DNA from 3 places in the Streptomyces sp. NPDC096040 genome. Region 2 is predicted to be linked to each of the others. Evidence: riboswitches for the same ligand, from Rfam matches in the RefSeq annotation. Region 2 holds a riboswitch; each other region holds the start of a gene.
What was found. A riboswitch is a leader RNA that binds a small molecule or an ion and turns the genes downstream of it on or off. The one in region 2 is predicted to bind S-adenosylmethionine.
Positions count from the first base shown of each region.

Region 1: linked by a shared signal. The riboswitch ahead of ABTY98_RS26160 (aminotransferase class V-fold PLP-dependent enzyme) and the one ahead of thrC (threonine synthase) in region 2 are both predicted to bind S-adenosylmethionine.
Region 3: linked by a shared signal. The riboswitch ahead of ABTY98_RS14410 (amino acid ABC transporter permease) and the one ahead of thrC (threonine synthase) in region 2 are both predicted to bind S-adenosylmethionine.

Region 1 is NZ_JBEOTA010000019.1:143,964-150,261, forward strand. It holds gene qcrB (cytochrome bc1 complex cytochrome b subunit) at 1-1,527, shown strand, start outside; gene trpD (anthranilate phosphoribosyltransferase) at 1,661-2,725, shown strand; SAM riboswitch class IV at 2,843-2,959, shown strand; gene ABTY98_RS26160 (aminotransferase class V-fold PLP-dependent enzyme) at 3,086-4,447, shown strand; gene ABTY98_RS26165 (Lrp/AsnC family transcriptional regulator) at 4,639-4,920, opposite strand; gene ABTY98_RS26170 (rhomboid family intramembrane serine protease) at 4,917-5,660, opposite strand; gene ABTY98_RS26175 (hypothetical protein) at 5,813-6,052, shown strand; gene ABTY98_RS26180 (NYN domain-containing protein) at 6,093-6,298, shown strand, end outside.
Region 2 is NZ_JBEOTA010000020.1:102,279-108,576, reverse strand. It holds gene ABTY98_RS26785 (DUF3263 domain-containing protein) at 1-49, shown strand, start outside; gene otsB (trehalose-phosphatase) at 244-1,092, shown strand; gene ABTY98_RS26775 (alpha,alpha-trehalose-phosphate synthase (UDP-forming)) at 1,143-2,567, opposite strand; gene ABTY98_RS26770 (glucosyl-3-phosphoglycerate synthase) at 2,661-3,605, opposite strand; SAM riboswitch class I at 3,763-3,939, shown strand; gene thrC (threonine synthase) at 3,958-5,256, shown strand; gene ABTY98_RS26760 (ubiquitin-like small modifier protein 1) at 5,304-5,579, shown strand; gene ABTY98_RS26755 (cold-shock protein) at 6,070-6,276, shown strand.
Region 3 is NZ_JBEOTA010000009.1:154,409-160,706, forward strand. It holds gene ABTY98_RS14380 (hypothetical protein) at 1-66, shown strand, start outside; gene ABTY98_RS14385 (DUF2218 domain-containing protein) at 138-479, shown strand; gene ABTY98_RS14390 (hypothetical protein) at 484-1,293, opposite strand; gene ABTY98_RS14395 (hypothetical protein) at 1,435-1,692, opposite strand; gene ABTY98_RS14400 (putative leader peptide) at 1,853-1,984, shown strand; gene ABTY98_RS14405 (glutathione S-transferase C-terminal domain-containing protein) at 2,113-2,976, shown strand; SAM riboswitch class IV at 3,054-3,165, shown strand; gene ABTY98_RS14410 (amino acid ABC transporter permease) at 3,568-4,548, shown strand; gene ABTY98_RS14415 (amino acid ABC transporter ATP-binding protein) at 4,545-5,327, shown strand; gene ABTY98_RS14420 (ABC transporter substrate-binding protein) at 5,370-6,298, shown strand, end outside.

The DNA of each region.
Region 1 (6,298 bases), on a different contig from region 2:
AACATGCGCAAGATCTTCCCCGACCACTGGTCGTTCATGTTGGGCGAAGTCTGCCTGTACAGCTTCATCATCATCATCCTGACGGGTGTCTATCTGACGCTGTTCTTCCACCCGTCGATGAACGAGGTGGAGTACCACGGCAGTTATGTCCCGCTCCAGGGACAGCTGATGTCCGAGGCGTTCAGCTCGACCCTGCACATCTCCTTCGACGTGCGCGGTGGTCTGCTCGTCCGGCAGATCCACCACTGGGCCGCGCTGATCTTCCTCGCCGGCATGTTCGTGCACATGATGCGCGTGTTCTTCACCGGCGCGTTCCGCAAGCCGCGTGAGATCAACTGGCTGTTCGGCTTCCTGCTGTTCGTCCTGGGCATGTTCACCGGCTTCACCGGTTACTCGCTCCCGGACGACCTGCTCTCCGGCACCGGCGTCCGCTTCACCGAGGGCGCGGTCCTGTCGATGCCGATCGTCGGCACGTACATCTCGATGTTCCTCTTCGGCGGCGAGTTCCCCGGTCACGACTTCGTGGCCCGGTTCTACTCGATCCACATCCTGCTGCTGCCGGGCATCATGCTCGGCCTGGTGGTCGGCCATCTGATCCTGGTCTTCTACCACAAGCACACGCAGTTCGCGGGTCCCGGAAAGTCCGAGAAGAACGTCGTCGGCATGCCGCTGCTGCCGGTCTACATGGCCAAGGCCGGAGGCTTCTTCTTCCTGGTCTTCGGTGTCATCGCGGTCGTCGCGGCGACCACCCAGATCAACCCGATCTGGGCCATGGGCCCCTACCGTCCGGACCAGGTTTCCACCGGCGCCCAGCCCGACTGGTACATGGGCTTCGCCGAGGGTCTGGTCCGCTACTTCCCGGGCTGGGAGATCAACTTCTGGGGTCACACGCTCGTCCTGGGCGTGTTCATCCCGCTGATGCTCTTCGGCCTGGTCCTGGGTGCGATCGCGGTCTACCCGTTCATCGAGTCCTGGGTCACCGGCGACAAGAGCGAGCACCACATCCTGGACCGCCCGCGCAACGCTCCGACCCGCACCGGGTTCGGTGTCGCCTGGGTGACCGTGTACATGGTCGGCCTGGTCGGTGGTGGCAACGACCTCATCGCCACCCACTTCCATCTGTCGATCAACGACGTGACCTGGTTCGTCCGGATCTTCTTCATCGCCGGACCGGTGATCGCGTTCATCGTCACCAAGCGGATCTGCCTCGGCCTGCAGCGCCGGGACCGCGAGAAGGTGCTGCACGGTCGCGAGACCGGCATCATCAAGCGGCTGCCGCACGGTGAGTTCATCGAGGTGCACGAGCCGCTCAGCCAGGAGCAGCTGCACACCCTCACGGCCCACCACCAGTACGAGCCGGCCCAGGTCGGCGCGGCGGTGGACGAGAACGGTGTCGAGCGCAAGATCAAGGGGACTGAGAAGCTCCGCGCCAAGCTGAGCAGCGCCTACTACGGCGACGACAACCAGATCCCGAAGCCCACCGTCGAGGAGTACAAGGAGATCACGAGCGGCCACGGCCACCACTGATCGACCGCGTCGCCACGCCACGGCCGAAGGGCCCCCGTCCGGTGTACGGACGGGGGCCCTTCGGCCGTGCCTGCGGCTGGATAGGGTAGCCCTGACACTGCTTTTTGCCGGTATGACGATCAGGAGCGGCCTTATGAGCGCTGTGACCCCCGCTGGAGGCGACACCGCGGCGGGCCGTTCCTGGCCCGGGGTACTGAACGCGCTGCTGTACGGGCAGGACCAGAGCGCCGACGCGACGGCCTGGGCGATGGACCAGATCATGCGCGGTCAGGCGACCGACGCCCAGATCGCCGGGTTCGTCGTGGCGCTGCGGGCGAAGGGCGAGACGGTCGACGAGATCAACGGCCTCGTCCGCACGATGTACCAGCACGCCAACGTCATCGAGGTGCCCGGCCGCACGGTCGACATCGTCGGCACCGGCGGCGACGGCGCCAAGACGGTGAACATCTCCACGATGTCCGCGCTGGTGGTGGCCGGCACCGGGGCGAAGGTCGTCAAGCACGGCAACCGGGCCGCGTCCTCCGCGTCCGGTGCCTCGGACGTGCTGGAGAAGCTCGGCGTCAACCTCGACCTGACCCCGCAGCGGGTCGCCGAGGTCGCCGAAGAGGCCGGCATCACCTTCTGCTTCGCCGTCAAGTTCCACCCCGCACTGCGCCATGCGGGCGCGGCCCGCGGCCAGCTGGGCATCCGCACGGTGTTCAACATCCTCGGCCCGCTGACCAACCCCGCGCGGGTGCGGGCGCAGGCGGTCGGCGTCGCGGACCCCCGTATGGCACCGGTCGTCGCGGGCGTCTTCGCCGAACGCGGCAACTCCTCCCTGGTCTTCCGCGGCGACGACGGCCTCGACGAACTGACCACGACCTCCACGTCCCATGTCTGGATCGTCCGGGACGGCAAGGTCACCGAGGAGACCTTCGACCCGAGGGACGTCGGCATCGAGCTGGTCCCGGTGGAGGCGCTGCGCGGCGGTGACCCGTCGTACAACGCGGAGGTCGCCCGCCGGCTTCTGGACGGCGAGACGGGCCCCGTCCGTGACGCGGTCCTGCTGAACTCGGCGGCGGCGCTGGTGGCCCTGGACCCGGGCACCGCCACGCTGGCCGAGCAGATCCGCGCCGGCATGGACAAGGCGGCGGAGTCGATCGGCTCGGGCGCGGCCAAGCGGGTGCTGGAGCGCTGGGCGGCGGCGACGAACAAGTAGGCGCCGGGCGGCCAGTAGAGGCCGAACGGAAAGAGAAGCGGCGCCGACGCGCGCCTTCGTCCCGTCATCCGGACAGAAGTTGCGCGTCGGCGATCACTTCATCTACGTTTTTTGCCAGGTCATGAGTGACAGTCATGAGGCCCCGGCCGACTGTCCGGCAACCCTCCGTCCGTGGCGGGGTGCCCCGGGTGAAGACCAGGCCGTAGGCAGCGAGGTCTACGGCAAGCGCGGATCCCTCGGACCCCAGGGATCCTGGTCGTCGAGGGAGTCTCCCGTGAGCAAGCGAATGCGCTAGGGCGTCGAGCCCCGCCTCCGCACACCCACTTTCTCTTTCTTCCTTCCTCTCACGGGAGTTCCGCCATGTCCGTCTCCACCGCTGTCTCCGCTCAGTCTGTTTGTGCCCCGCTGCCCGTTCTGGGCCGTGATGTCACCGTCCCGCTCGTCACCGGCGGCGAGGTCACCTACGCCGCCCTCGACTACGCGGCCAGCGCCCCCGCCCTCCAGCGGGTCTGGGACGACGTGGCCGCCTACGCGCCCTACTACGGCAGCGTCCACCGAGGCGCCGGCTACCTCTCCCAGCTCTCCACGGACCTCTTCGAGAACGCCCGCAGGACGGTCGCCGAGTTCCTCGACTGCCGCCCCGACGACCAGCTGATCTTCACCCGCTCGACCACGGACTCCCTGAACCTGCTGGCCCGCTCCCTCCCCGCCGACTGCCAGGTCTTCGTCTTCGAGACCGAGCATCACGCGAGCCTGCTGCCCTGGCAGGACACCCGGGTCACCTACCTCGACGCCCCGCGCACCCCGCGCCAGGCCGTCGAGACCCTGGAGAAGGCCCTCGCCGATCGCGACCCCGACGGCCCGGCCCTGGTCTGTGTCACCGGTGCCTCGAACGTCACCGGCGAACTGTGGCCGGTACGGGAGCTGGCCGCGGCGGCCCACACGCACGGCGCCCGGATCGTCCTGGACGCGGCCCAGCTGGCCCCGCACCACCCGGTGAGCGTCCGCGACCTGGACGTCGACTGGATCGCCTTCTCGGGCCACAAGCTGTACGCCCCCTTCGGCTCCGGCATCCTCGCCGGCCGCTCCGACTGGCTCCGGGCGGCCGAGCCGTACCTCGCGGGCGGCGGCGCCAGCCGCAAGGTCACCCGGCGCGAGGACGGGGGAGTGGCCGTGGAGTGGCACGAGAGCGCCGCCCGGCATGAGGCCGGGTCGCCCAACGTGATCGGTGCCTACTCGATCGCCGCCGCCTGCAAGGCGCTGACCGAGGCCGGCTTCGACACGCTGGTGGCCCGCGAGCGGCACCTGATCGAGAAGGTGCGGACGGGTCTGGCCGAGGTGCCCGAGGTCCGTGTCCTCTCCCTCTTCGGCGACGACGCCCCGCGCGTCGGTGTGATCTCCTTCGTCGTGGAGGGCTGGAACAGCTCCCACTTCGCCGCGGCCCTCTCCGCCGAGTACGGCATCGGCGTCCGCGACGGCCTCTTCTGCGCCCACCCCCTGGTCAGGACCCTGCTGGGCTCCGACGCCCAGACCCAGGGCGAGTGCGGGGCGCCGGAAGCGGCACCGGGCGAGAAGTCCCTCAACGCGATCCGGGTGAGTTTCGGAGCGGGCACGCCGGACGAGCACGTGGAGCGGTTCGTCAGCGCCGTGAAGGAACTGGTCGCCGACGGTGCCAAGTGGACGTACCGCACGGAGGAAGGCCGCTGCGTACCGGCGGTGTGATGCAGACCGGCCTCAGGGGCAACGTCCCAGGGGGCGCGGGGGCTGTGTCAATGTGCGGCTACCGCCGCGTGGGCGCGATCGGCCCCCACCGGCCCGCAGCCGGGCACGAAGCGTCGTGGTCCACTGCGGGTCCGTCCTGGCTGAGCGCGCAGTTCCCCGCGCCCCTTGCGGGGCACCTCAGCCGACGTTTCTCAGCTGTCCAGGCCGATCGCGAACGCGGCCTCCAGGTCGTGCTGCGAATAGGTACGGAACGCTACGTGCGTGTCCGTCCCCTCCACGCCCTGGATCTTGCTGATCCGCCCCGGGATCACCTCGGCCAGGTCCTCGTGCTCCCGCACCCGGACCATGGCGATCAAGTCATACGTACCGGTGACGGAGAAGACCTCGCTGACGCTGTCCAGCGCGGCGATCTGTTCCGCGATCTCGGGGATCCGGTCCACGCTGGTCTTGATGAGGACGATCGCGGTGATCACGGCTGGTTCTCTCCCTCGGGTGCCGGAGCTGGGGCGGGTTTCACTTTAGTCCCACGGCCGTACCGCACCCACGCGTAGCCGAGTCCGAGCCCGAAGCCGACCAGGTGGGCGAGGTAGGCCACGCCGGGGCCGGAGGGGGCCTGGTTCAGGGCCAGCCACTGCAGGGCCGCCCAGAAGGGGAGCACCACCCAGGCCGGGAACCGGAGCGGAAGGAAGAAGAGGAAAGGCAGAAGACTGGTCACGCGGGCGCTGGGGAACAGGTACAGGAACGCCCCGAGGACCGCCGAGATCGCCCCGGACGCCCCCACCAGCGACTGCTGGGACGTGGCGTTGGCGGCCGCGTAGCCGAGCAGAGCGAGATAGCCGCAGCCGACGTAGAAGAGGGTGAACTCCAGGCGGCCCATCCGCTCCTCGGTCATCGCCCCGAAGACGAAGAGGAACAGCATGTTGCCGAGCAGGTGCACCCAGCTGCCGTGGATGAACAGCGCCGTGGCCGGGGTGAGCGCCTCCCGGGCCGGACCGTCGAACAGGTCGGCGGGGACGACCCCCCAGCGCCGGAAGTACGCGCGCTGCGCGGCCGCCAGGGCGTCCCCGGTGCCGTAGGACGGGGTGAAGCCGGACGCCGGGCCGAGCACGAAGATCAGGCAGCAGACGGCGATCAGGGTGTACGTCATGGGCGCCGACGTGCCCCTCAGGCTCCGCAGGGTCCGGGCGGCCGTCGTGTTCCGGTTGCCGATCATGGACATAGAGCATGGCGTAACGGGATGCACTGGTGCAGATCGCCTCGCCGCCGCGGAGGGGGCGGCGTCGAGTACTCGCCAGGCCGTAGGGTAACGAGCCACACGCGTCGGGACGGCGCGTCACGGACACTAGAAGGAAGCGAACAGTCACGATGACGGTTCCCCTGCCGACCACCACGACGCGGTGGCGCTGCACCCTCTGCGGCAACCTCACGCGCTTCGACGTGACCCGCTCGTCGAAGGTCGTGGAGTACGTGCACCTCGACCTGGCCGGTGAGCCCAAGGTCGAGGAGCGCGAGGTGGTCAGTGAGACCATCGAGTCGGTGCGCTGCCGCTGGTGCAACGCGGTGGACCAGGTGGAACTCGTGGACAGGCCGGGCGCCGACTCCTGAGACCGGGAGGCGGCCCCGCACAGGTGATGGGGTGTGACGGATGGTGGAGACCACAGGCGGGGGGCCGGCCGACGGCACCGCTGAGGTGCTTGACCGTCCGCTGCCCGACGGCGTGCGACGGCGTGTCGTACAGATCGTGTCGGACGGCTTCGGCGGGCTGACCGTCGCCGAACTGCCCGCCCAGCTGCGGCAGTACGCCCGTTTCGCCCCGAATCGGCGGGCCAAGTTCGCCGGGAACGCCATGGC
Region 2 (6,298 bases):
GGTGAACAGGCTGCGGAGAGTACGGGAGGCGCGCCGGTCGGAGCGCTGAGGGGGCGGGCGGGGGGAGGTTTTCGCCCCCGCCGCCCCTGCCCTTCCCATCACCAGGGGGCTGCGCCCCCTTCGACCCACGCCGGCGGTCGATGCGGATCTGCGGGCCGGTGGGGGTGGGGCGCGCCCACGCGGCGGAGCCGCATACCGATACAGCCCCGCGCCCCTTTGGGGCACTCGGATACTGTCGGCTGTATGGGCACCCACATCACGGAACCCCTCCCGACGCCTCGCACCGCGGCCGGTCGCGACGGCCTTGCCGCTCTCCTCTCCCGGCCGCACACCGCCCTCGTCGGACTCGACTTCGACGGCACCCTCGCGCCGATCGTCGCCGACCCCGAGCAGGCCCGGGCTCACCCGGACGCCGTACCGGCCCTGGCCGCCCTGGCCCCGAGGGTGGCCGCCGTCGCCGTGATCACCGGCCGCCCCGCCGAGATCGCCGTCCGCTACGGCGGTTTCGCCGGCGTCCCCGGCCTGGACCACCTCGTCGTCCTCGGCCACTACGGCGCCGAACGCTGGGACGCGGCGACGGGCGAGATCACCGCGCCCCCACCGCACCCCGGTATCGCCGCCGTCCGAGCCGAACTCCCGGCCGTCATCGACGGTGCAGGGGCGCGGGGTACCTGGATCGAGGACAAGGGCCATGCCGTGGCCGTCCACACCCGCCGGGCCGACGACCCCCAGGCCACCTTCGAGTCCCTCCGCGCCCCCCTGACCGACCTGGCCACCCGTAACGGCCTGATCGTCGAACCGGGCCGCCTGGTCCTGGAACTGCGCCCCCCGGGCATGGACAAGGGCGTGGCGCTGAGCGAGTACGCGAGGGAGATCGGCGCGGGCGCGGTCCTCTACGCCGGCGACGACCTGGGCGACATCCCGGCCTTCGCGGCCGTGGAGAAGCTCCGCACGGAGGGCGTACCGGGCCTGCTGGTATGCAGCGGCAGCACGGAGGTCACAGAGCTGGCGGACCGAGCCGACCTGGTGGTGGACGGCCCGGAGGGAGTAGTACGACTACTGGAGAACCTGGCTCACCACAGCGCCCCCTAAGGGGCGCGGGGAACTGCGCGACAAGCCCCCACCGGGCCCGCGCGTGCCCCTCACCCTCCCAACGCCCCCAACTGCTCAAGAAACCAAGCCGCAGGCGGCAACGCCGTAGCCGCCGCGGCCAACCGCTTGCACCGATCCACCCGCTCGGCCGCCGGCAGACTCAGCGCCTCATGCAGCGCCCGAGCCGTCCCCCCGATGTCGTACGGGTTCACCACCACCGCGTCCTCGCCCAGCTCCTCGTACGCCCCCGCCTCCCGCGAGAGCACCAGCACGCACCCCTCGTCCGACACCACCGGAATCTCCTTGGCGACCAGGTTCATGCCGTCCCGGATCGGATTCACCAGTGCCACGTCGGCCAGCCGGTAAGCCGCCAGCGACCGTGCGAAGTCGTCCTTGACGTGGAGCACCACCGGCGTCCAGCCCGGCGTCCCGTACGTAGAGTTGATGTCCTCCGCGACCCGCTGCACCTCGGCCGTGTATTCGCGGTACACCGCGAGGTCCTGCCGCGACGGATACGCGAACGCGACATGCACCACCCGCTCCCGCCACTCGGGGTGGTCGTCGAGCAGCTGCCGATAGGCCAGCAGTCCCCGCACGATGTTCTTCGACAGCTCGGTCCGGTCGACCCGGACGATGGTCTTTCGGCCCTCCCCGATCTCCTCCCGCAACGCCCGCATCCGCTCGTCCACGTCGGGCTCGTGCGACCGCTTCCGCAGGAAGTCCGCGTCGGCCCCCAGCCCGTGCACCCCGATCCGGGTCTCACCGGCCGCCGGAATCCCCGGGCCCAGCACCGTATGACAGCAGGCCACGAACGCGTCCGCCCACCGCCGGGTCAGAAACGCCGCGTGATCGGCGCCCAGGATCCCGCCCAGCAGCTCCGCCGCGATGTCGTCGGGGAGCAGCCGGAAGTAGTCCGGCGGCGCCCACGGGGTGTGGGAGAAATGGCCGATACGGAGATCCGGCCGCAGCCGGCGCAGCATCCGCGGGGCCAGCGCCAGGTGGTAGTCCTGGATGACGACCACCGCACCCTGGCCCGCCTCCTGCGCCAGGGCCTGAGCGAACGCCTCGTTGTAGGCCTGGTACGACCCCCACTGCCGCCGGAACTCCGCGTCGAAGACGGGCTCCAGCGGGGTCTGGTAGAGCATGTGGTGGACGAACCAGAGCACCGAGTTCGCGATGCCGTTGTACGCGTCGGAGAACACGTCCGCGTCGATGTCGAGCATCCGGACCTGCTGCCCGCCGGTGTCCCGCGCCGGCAGCCGGCCGCCCTCGGCCCGCCGTACCGCCTCCCGGTCCCCGTCGCTCAGCGCCGCGCACACCCAGACCGCGTTCGCGTCCGTCCCGATGGCGGACAGGCCCGAGACGAGTCCGCCGCCGCCGCGTTTGGCGTGCAGCGCACCGCCTTCGCGCATCTCGTACGAAACCGGGCCGCGGTTGGACGCGACCAGCACCTCAGCACTGCCGGTGGAAGCCATACGCCTCAACCTAGCCCGGCCCGTAAACGCTCAAACGTACGGCTACGTCAGACACGCCACCGTATACGGCCGTACGGCCAAGTCACGCCACGCTCACGCCACCCGGCGCTCGGCGTACTCGGCGATCTCCGCCATCGGTGGCCGTTCCTCCGTGTCCACGGAGTACGTGCGCGGCTCGAAGCCGTCCTCGCCCCGTTCGAACTGGGTCAGGGCGGGCCGGATCAGATGCCCGCGGGCCAGCCGCAGCTGCGCGGTGCGGTAGATCGCGGCGGACATCCGGCCGAGGGCCTGGCCGTCCTGGTGGCGGTGTTTGCGCACCCCCACGTCGACCTGGGCGAGGGCGTCAAGGCCCACCAGGTGCAGGGCGTCGACCAGCATGCCCAGTTCCACGCCGTAGCCGACCGGGAAGGGGAGCTGTTCGAGCAGTGAGCGGCGGGCCGCGTACTCGCCGCCGAGGGGCTGCACGAACCCGGCCAGCTGCGGCCAGTGCATGTTCAGCAGCGGGCGGGCCATCAGTTCGGTGACCCGGCCGCCCTGTCCGGCCGCGCCGGCGAGCGGGCGGTCGTACATCGCCTTGACCAGGTCCACCTCGGGATCGGTCAGCAGCGGGCCGACGATCCCGGAGACGAAGTCGGAGGAGAACTCCCTCAGGTCCGCGTCGACGAAGCAGACGATGTCCCCGGTGGTGACCAGGAGGGAGCGCCAGAGGACCTCGCCCTTGCCGGGGACGGCGGGGATGCGCGGCAGGATCGTGTCGCGGTGGACGACCCGGGCGCCGGCCGCCGCGGCCACCGCCGCCGTACGGTCGGTGGAACCGGAGTCGACGACCACGATCTCGTCGACGAGCGGCGCCTGCCGCATCAGGTCATGACGGATGATCGCGACGATGTCGCCGACCGTCTCCTCCTCGTTGAGCGCGGGCAGCACGACGGAGACGGACTGACCGGTGCGCTGCTTGGCGGCGAGTATCCGGTGCAGTGGGCGTTCGTTCAGGGACCAGGAGCGGGTGGCCAGCCAGCGCTCGACTTCTTCCAGCACAGTCAGCGGCTCCTCACTGTCACGGTCACACTGCGAGGTGTGATCCATCTCGCGGTTCGGACGACTCTCTCAACTGTCCTGGCCTTCGGTTACAGTCTTGAACAACGCCGATGACCATCGCATGTCGTGGGGTCATTGGCCGTTGACAACCACATACCGCTCATCCAGAGGGGCAGAGGGATACGGCCCGATGAAGCCCCGGCAACCCTCCAGTCGGTTACTCGTGGATCGCTGACGGCTGATCCCTGATCACTGTCGATCACTCGCGAGGCTCCCGGCTAGGGAAGGTGCCAAATCCGTCTCACGGCGAGATGCGTCGTGAGGAAGATGAGGAGAAAGGGCCTCGCCTCACATGGCTGTGCAGACTGCTGAGACCACCAGCGACTCCACCACCGGCTCCACGACCGTCGACCTCGGGCCCGCCGCCGCCCTGAGCTGCCGCGAGTGCGGTCACCGCGTGCCGCTCGGCCCGGTGTTCGCCTGCGAGGAGTGTTTCGGCCCGCTCGAAATCGCGTACGACTTCTCGGCCTACGACACCGAGGAGCTGCGGAAGCGGATCGAGGCGGGTCCCGCGAACATCTGGCGTTACGCGCCGCTGCTGCCCGTCCCCGCGGACGTGGCGACCAAGCCGAACATCAACCCGGGGTGGACCAAGCTCGTCCAGGCCGACAACCTGGCCAGGGAACTGGGCGTCACCGGAGGTCTGTACGTCAAGGACGACTCCGGCAACCCGACGCACTCCTTCAAGGACCGTGTCGTCGCCCAGGCCGTCGAGGCCGCGCGCGCCTTCGGCTACACCACGCTCTCCTGCTCCTCCACCGGCAACCTCGCCGGCGCGGTCGGTGCCGCCGCCGCCCGGGCCGGCTTCCGCTCCTGCGTGTTCATCCCGCACGACCTGGAGCAGGGCAAGATCGTCATGGCCGCGATCTACGGCGGCGAGCTCGTCGGCATCGAGGGCAACTACGACGACGTGAACCGTTTCTGCTCCGAGCTGATCGGCGACTCGGCAGGCGAGGGCTGGGGCTTCGTCAACGTCAACCTGCGGCCGTACTACGCGGAGGGCTCAAAGACCCTGGCGTACGAGATCTGCGAGCAGCTCGGCTGGCGGATCCCGGACCAGCTGGTCGTCCCGATCGCCTCCGGCTCGCAGCTCACGAAGATCGACAAGGGTCTGCAGGAGCTGATCAAGCTCGGGCTCGTCGAGGACAAGCCGTACAAGATCTTCGGTGCGCAGGCCGAGGGGTGCTCGCCGGTGTCGGTGGCCTACAAGGCGGGCCATGACGTCGTGCGGCCGCAGAAGCCGAACACCATCGCCAAGTCCCTCGCCATCGGCAACCCGGCCGACGGGCCGTACGTCCTCGACATCGCGCGCCGTACCGGCGGTGCGGTGGAGGACGTCACCGACGAGCAGGTCGTCGACGCGATCAAGCTGCTCGCGCGGACCGAGGGCATCTTCGCCGAGACCGCCGGCGGGGTCACGGTCGGAGTCACCAAGAAGCTCATCGAGAACGGGCTGATCGACCCGGCGAAGTCGGTCGTCGTACTCAACACGGGTGATGGACTGAAGACGCTGGACGCGGTGGCGGGGACCGGGCTCACGGCGACCATCCGCCCGAATCTCGAGTCTTTCCGTGAGGCCGGGCTCGCCTGAGTCAGCCGTAGAAAACCAGGGCGTTGCCCCCGATCGGAGGTTTCCACGTGAGTATCACTGTTCGCATTCCCACCATCCTGCGCACCTACACCGGTGGTCAGGCCGAGGTCAGTGCCGAAGGGGCCACCCTCGGCGAGGTCATCTCGGACCTGGAGAAGAACCACACCGGGATCGCCGCCCGCGTTCTCGACGACCAGGGCAAGCTGCGCCGGTTCGTGAATGTGTACGTCAATGACGACGATGTGCGGTTCGAGCAGGGCCTGGAGACGGCCACTCCGGACGGCGCCGGCGTCTCCATCATCCCGGCCGTCGCCGGCGGCTGACCCCGGCGACCGCCACGGCGGCCCCGCTGACCTGGCTGACGTGATGGCCGTATGACCGAACATTACCTTCGGTAATACCCATCACCGACTGTTCATCCGATTGCCCCCTCCGTGAGTGAAGCGGAGGGGGCAATTCTGTGTGGTTGAGCGCGGTACAGTTGGGGAACGCGGTCCTGATCTCCGGGTCGGGGGCCCCGTATTCGATACCGCTGACCCCACAAGAAGTAGCCAAACTGTGCGGGTTATATGCGGCTTTTGCGGCTTTTATGGGGCCCGACTTGCCCTGAATTCAGCCGAATTCTTGCTACATTCCGGACCCTTCCCGTCCAGAATTCTCGTCCGATTGACCTGTTGCAGACGGCAGTTGGACAGATACATTCAGCCGCGGTCGACGCGTTCCGGCGCACGCCCCCAACCTGTGGGGGGTGAGGTCTGACCCGGATCCGCGAAGTGTGGATCTGTGCAAGGGCCAGTAATAGGGGAGTTAGGCATGGCTCAGGGCACCGTCAAGTGGTTCAACGCGGAGAAGGGGTACGGCTTCATCGCGGTCGACGGTGGTGCGGATGTTTTCGTCCACTACAGTGCGATCCAGATGGACGGCTACCGCACCCTGGAGGAAGGTCAGCGGGTCGATTTCGAGATCTCGCAGGGCCAGAAGGGGCCGCAGGCGGACATGGTCCGGCTCGCGACCAGCTGAAGCACGCGCCGACTGACAGCGT
Region 3 (6,298 bases), on a different contig from region 2:
GCGACCCAGGTCGTCGTGCAGCGCCACGGCGACGGCGGGATGGCGGCCGCCGAGGCGGCCGGGTAGATCCCCTTCCAGCGGGGGACCCCGTCACCGGACAAGTCGGTCGGACAGATCCGCAGCACCGGGAGTCCCTGGTGGCCCGCTCCGAAGCCCGCGTCACCACCGACCGCCCCGCCCGCTACGCCAAGCAGCTCGCCTCACACCTCGGCCGCCGCTCCCAGGCCAACTGGGACGAGGAGACCGGCACCGGCGGGATCGTCTTCCAGAACGGCGGCACCGGCACCCTCACCGCCACCGAGGGCGCCCTGCTGCTCACCGTGGAGACGGACCCCGAGAACCTCGACCTCCTGGAGGGCGTCGTCGGCCGCCATCTGGTCCGCTTCGGCAACCGCGACGAACTACTCGTCGAGTGGCACCGGGACAACGGCGAGCCGGGCACCACCCAGCGCGACTCCGAGGACCCCCTGCCGCACTGAACTTCTAGTCGAACTGGCTCGGCAGCGGTGCCGGGGTCTTGCCGGACAGGACGTCCTTGAGGCGCTGGGCGCCGTTCCGCACGGCCAGGGCGGTGCTGTCGTGGTCGACGCCGGACAGGCTGCCGTTGGTGACCGCCGCGCCGGAGGCGCCGATGCGCAGCACCGCCACATCCGTCGTGTAGGTGGCGGGCTGGCCCTCGGCGGTGCCCTTGACGGTCACCGTCAGGGCCTCGCGCGCGTCGCCCGACTTCGGCATCTGCGCCGATGCGACCTGCACCGTGCGCTTGCCGCCGTCTTTGCCGGTGGCCGTGAACTGGTTGCACTTCTCGGGCAGGGTCTTCAGCCAGGCCAGCGTGGCGTCCATGGAGGCCGAGCCGTAGTCGCCGACCTGGTACAGCATCCGGGCGTCCTCCGAGGTGAATCCGCTCAGCCCGGAGGCGCCGGTGGCGCGGCCGAGGAGGCTGTCGGAGTAGAGGCCGTCCAGGAGGCGCTGGCAGTCGGCGGCGTCGGACTTGGCGGTCAGGAAGTCGGCCACGTCGACCTTGCCGACCACCATCGTGTTGCGCCAGGTCGCCGCGTCGGTGGCCAGCTGCCAGTTGTCCTCGATGTCGGCCGCAGTGATCAGCGCGGCCTGCGCGCCCGCTCCGGTCAGGGCGGGGGTCGCCGACGCGGACGCGGGGGGGCGCTCCCCGGCTGGCGAGATGGATACGGCCTCGGGGCCGCCGCTCTCGTCCGTACAGGCCGCCGTGGCGAGCAGGGTCCCCGCCGCCAGGGCCGAGGCGAGAACACGCACGGGTCGGGACGGACGGATCATCGCGACTGCCTCCTCGGGAACGCGGTACGTCACTCCGCGGGGCAGCGGTGCTGCGTCACTCCGCGGACAACGGCGGTACGTCCCTCCACGCCACCATCCGGCACGGTCGCCGACCACCCGCGCGTGCCATCCGGGTGAGCGTCATGATCCGGGAGCCGTGATCCGCACCTTCCGGCTGCCGCAGCGCGGGCACACCGCGTCCGTGAGCGGCGACCGCACGGCCCGCCCGGCCTCGTCGACGTACTCCTGGGTGCTCTGCAGGTCCGGGTCGGCGATCGGGTCGGTGAAGAACACCGCCTGGAAGGTCGCCTCCCAGACCTCGCCACACCGCCCGCAGGTGAAGGCGAAGGTCTCGGGTACGGCGCCGGGTACGGGCCCGGGGCCGGGGGGTTCGCACATCGCATCCGGCTCCTGTCGCTCGGCCTGCGTCTCCAGCGGACAGCCGCTTGCCGCCGGCGGCAAACCGGGGCCGGGTGTCCCAGGCGTGGACGCCCCCTTGACGGCACGCGGAGGCCGATCGACACTCCAGATGGGAATCCTAGTGAAAAGGTAGGGAAAGATGGGTCGCCTGCGCACGGTCACCGGCAGACAGCGCCGCGGGAGCCGTACGCCCTTCTCCGCCCCGCTGCTCACCTCCCGCCTGCACATCGATCTGCTGCGCGTGTGCAGCGCCATCAGCCGCACCGGCTGAGCACCCGCTGCCGGCCGTACCCGCCGTATCAGCCGAGCGCCCGCCGGCGGCCGCACCCGCCGAGCGCCCGCCCACCGACGAACGCTTCCGCCGCGCGTACGTCCGCGCGCCGTATCCCGGGGAGACGCATGTCCATCACTCCGCTCGCCGCCCTTCCCTCCGCCCACCCCACGCCCGGCTTCAGGGGCCGCATCGGCCGGGACGCATCCAGCGGCCACTACGCCGTGCCGCGCCGCTACCGGCTCCACCTCGCCACCGCCTGTCCCGACGGCCTCCGCATCGCCGTCGGGCACAGCCTCCTCGGCCTGTACGACTGTTGTCCGGTCACCTACCTGCCCGCCGTCCCGGACTGTCCCGACGGCAGCCACACGGCGCTGCGCCCGCTTTACGAGGCCAGCGCCCACCGCTACTCGGGGCCGGCCCTCGCGCCCGTGCTCAGCGACGACTGGTCCGGCCGTATCGTCAGCACCCACAGCCGGCACATCCTGCGCGACCTGGACCGCCACTTCGGCGACGGTGCCGCCCGGCTGTACCCGTGCGGGGCCGAGGCCGAGATCGAGGAGGTCGAGCTGCTCTGTACGGAGGGCGTCGAGCAGGCCGCCCAGCGCGTCGGCAGCGCGGACGGCGACCCGGAGGCGCTGGACACGCTGCTCGCCACCCTGGGCGAACTGGAGCGCCGGCTGGCCGGGGCGGAGTTTCTGCTCGGCGAGCAACTCACCGCTGCCGACGTGGAGTTGTGGGTCGCCCTGGTGCAGCTGGACACCGTGCACCGCAACCACCTGGACGCCTCCGCCGTGCACCGCATCGCCGGCCACCCGGTGCTGTGGGCCTACGCCCGTCGGCTGGCCGCGCACCCGGCCTTCGGCGCCCACCTCGACCTCGACGGCATCACCCGCCGCCACCACGGCCATTGTCAGGGCCTGGAAGCCGCAGGCGCGGCCGTCCAGATCCTGGACTGGGCCGGCCATGCGGCGGACACCTCCCGCAGGTGAGAGCGGCCCGAACCGTTCCGTCATGCGGACAGGCGTTGACAGCCGTTCGGGCAACTGACTTACTTGCGGCACAGATTGGTCAAGAGCGTCAGCATCGAGCCCTGGCTTGCTGACCGGCAACCCTCGCATCGCGGTGGGGTGCCCCAGGTGACGACCCGACCGGATGACGACGTTCGGTAAGCGCGAGGCCCCCAGGGGCCGCCACAACAGCGACAGGTGACGGACATGTACGCAGCTTCCAGGACGGCCGAGGGCCGCACCCAGGACTGCGTACAGCCGTACCCGAGCCCGCTCGTCGCCGACCGCGCCGTCGACCTGCTCCGTGTCAACAGCGCCTTGTGTAGCCCGTGTACCGCACCGGGCTGTCCCCGCTGCCAGGTCTGACCAGGCCTTTCCGCCTCGCCCGCAGCGCGGCTCCCGCAGCCTCGCGTCCCAGCGTCCTCGACGAGACACCGGCCGCCCCGGTGTGCAGCCGTCCGCCCCGCCCCGTGTCCCGCGCGCCCCCGCGCACCCGTGCCGTGCCCGAACGCGGCCCGGTGCCGCGGCAACCGGCCGTGTGATCCGGGGTGTCCGACTCCGCCGGAGCCCATCATGAGTGAACCCCCAGGCGCCCTGTCCCTGGCCGAGGCGCCGTCGCCCACTGACGTACCGTCAAAGTCTGTCAAAAATCAGCGAGTTCAGCCTTTGCGCCGCCCCGGACGGTGGATCGCCACCGCCGTCGTCCTGGTGGTCGTCGCGCAGTTCGTCCACGGACTGACCGCCAACCCCTTCTACCAGTGGGACCGCTTCCGCTACTGGTTCCTGCGCCCCACCATCCTCGACGGACTCGTCGTCACCCTCGAAGTGGCCGCGCTCAGCGCCGTCCTCGGCCTGCTCGGCGGTATCGTGCTCGCCCTCGCCCGGCTCTCCGGCAGCCCCGTGCTGCGGGCGGTGAGCTGGACCTACACCTGGCTGTTCCGCTCGGTGCCGCTGATCGTCCTGCTGATCTTCCTCTACAACTTCTCCGCCCTCTACAGGACACTGAGCCTGGGCGTGCCCTTCGGCCCGTCCTTCGTCACCTTCGACGAGTCGAAGCTGGCCACCGACCTGGCGATCGCCGTGATCGGTCTCAGCCTCAACGAGGCGGCCTACGCGGCCGAGGTGGTGCGCGGCGGCATCCTCTCCGTCGACCAGGGCCAGCACGAGGCGGCCGCCGCGCTCGGCCTGCCCAAGGGCTACCAGTTCACCCGGATCGTCTTCCCGCAGGCCCTGCGCTCCATCGTGCCGAACTACGTCAACCAGCTCATCGGCCTGATCAAGAGCACGTCCCTGGTGTTCTACGTCTCGCTGCTCGACCTCTTCGGCTCGGTGCAGTCCATGGGCAGCACCTACCCCGGCGACATCGTGCCGCTGCTGCTCGTCGCCACCGTCTGGTACCTGATCCTGACCAGCGCCGTCTCCGTCGTCCAGTACTACGTCGAGCGGTACTTCGCCCGCGGCGCCACCCGCACGCTGCCGCCGACCCCCCTGCAGAGACTCCGCACCGGCCTGGCCGGCCTGCGGAAACGGGCACGCCGGGAGGCCGCCGTATGACCACCGCACCGGACATCGCCCCGGCCGCCCTGGAGATCCACGACGTCCACAAGTCGTACGGCCCCCACCACGTCCTCGACGGCATCGACCTGACCGTCCGCCCCGGCGAGGTCACCGTAGTCCTCGGCCCGTCCGGGTCCGGCAAGTCCACGCTGCTCCGGGTCGTCAACCACCTGGAGAAGCCCGAGTCCGGCTACGTCAGCGTCGGCGGCGAGCTGATCGGGGTCAAACGGCACGGCGACGGGCTCAAGGAGCTCAGCGAACGCGCCATCCTGGCCCAGCGCAGCCGGATCGGCTTCGTCTTCCAGAATTTCAACCTGTTCCCGCACCTGACGGTCCTCGACAATGTCGCGGCCGCCCCTGTCGCCACCGGAAAGCTGACCAGGCCCGAGGCCCAGCGGCTGGCCAAGGAACTCCTCGAACGGGTCGGCCTCGGCGAGCGCGTCGGCGCCTATCCACGGCAGCTGTCGGGCGGCCAGCAGCAGCGCGTCGCCATCGCCCGCGCCCTCGCGCTGCGCCCCGGCATCATCCTCTTCGACGAACCGACCTCCGCGCTCGACCCCGAGCTGGTCGGCGAAGTCCTCGCCGTCATCAAGGACCTGGCGTCCAGCGGCACCACCCTGGTGATCGTCACCCACGAGATCGGCTTCGCCCGTGAGGTCGCCGACCGGATCGTCTTCATCGACGCCGGAAGGATCGTCGAACAGGGCCCGCCCGCCGAGATCCTCGACAATCCGCGGCACGAACGGACCCGGGACTTCCTGCGCAAGGTCCTGTGAAGCAGACCCCTTTCACCTTTCACCGAAACACGAAGGACAGCCATGCCCACGCTCCTCTCCCGACGCAGCCTGATCCGCGGCCTCGCCTCGGCGACCGCCGTCGCGACCCTCGCCACCGGGCTCGCCGCCTGCGGGGGCGACAGCGACGCGGCCACCACGACCGGCAGCGCCAACAACGGCGAGGTCGTCATCGGACAGGTCTCCAACGGCGCCGCCCAGCAGACCACCGTGAAGGTCTCCGAGGTCAAGTCCATCAGCGCCGAACTGCCCGCCGCCGTCCGCAAGAGCGGCAGACTCGTCATGGGCGAGGGCGCCCTGCCCGCCGGATTCCCGCCGCTGGCCTACGTGGGCAGCGACCAGAAGACCCTCACCGGCTCCGAACCCGACCTCGGCCGCCTGGTCGCCGCGGTCCTCGGCCTCACCCCCCAGGTGAAGAACTTCACCTGGGAGAACATGTTCGTCGGCATCGACAGCGGCAAGGTGGACGTCGCCTTCTCCAACGTCACCGACACCGAGGAGCGCAAGAAGAAGTACGAGTTCGCCTCCTACCGGCAGGACAACCTCGCCTTCACCGTGCCGAAGAAGAGCACCTGGAACTTCGACGACAACTACGAGAACCTCGCCGGGAAGACCGTCTCCGTCAGCGCCGGCACCAACCAGGAGAAGATCCTCCTGGAGTGGAAGGCCAAGCTGGCCAAGGAGGGCAAGAACCTCACGGTCAAGTACTACCAGGACAGCAACAGCGTCTACCTGGCCCTCGCCAGTGGCAAGATCGACGCCTATCTCGGCCCCAACCCCGGCATCGCCTACCACAACCGCCAGGTCGCCGACACGCCCAACGCCACCCGCACCGCCGGCACCTACTCCGGCGCGGGCGGAAGCCTCCAGGGCCTGATCGCGGCCACCGCCAAGAAGGACAGCGGACTCGCCAAGCCGCTCGCCGACGCGATCAACCACCTGATCGAGAACGG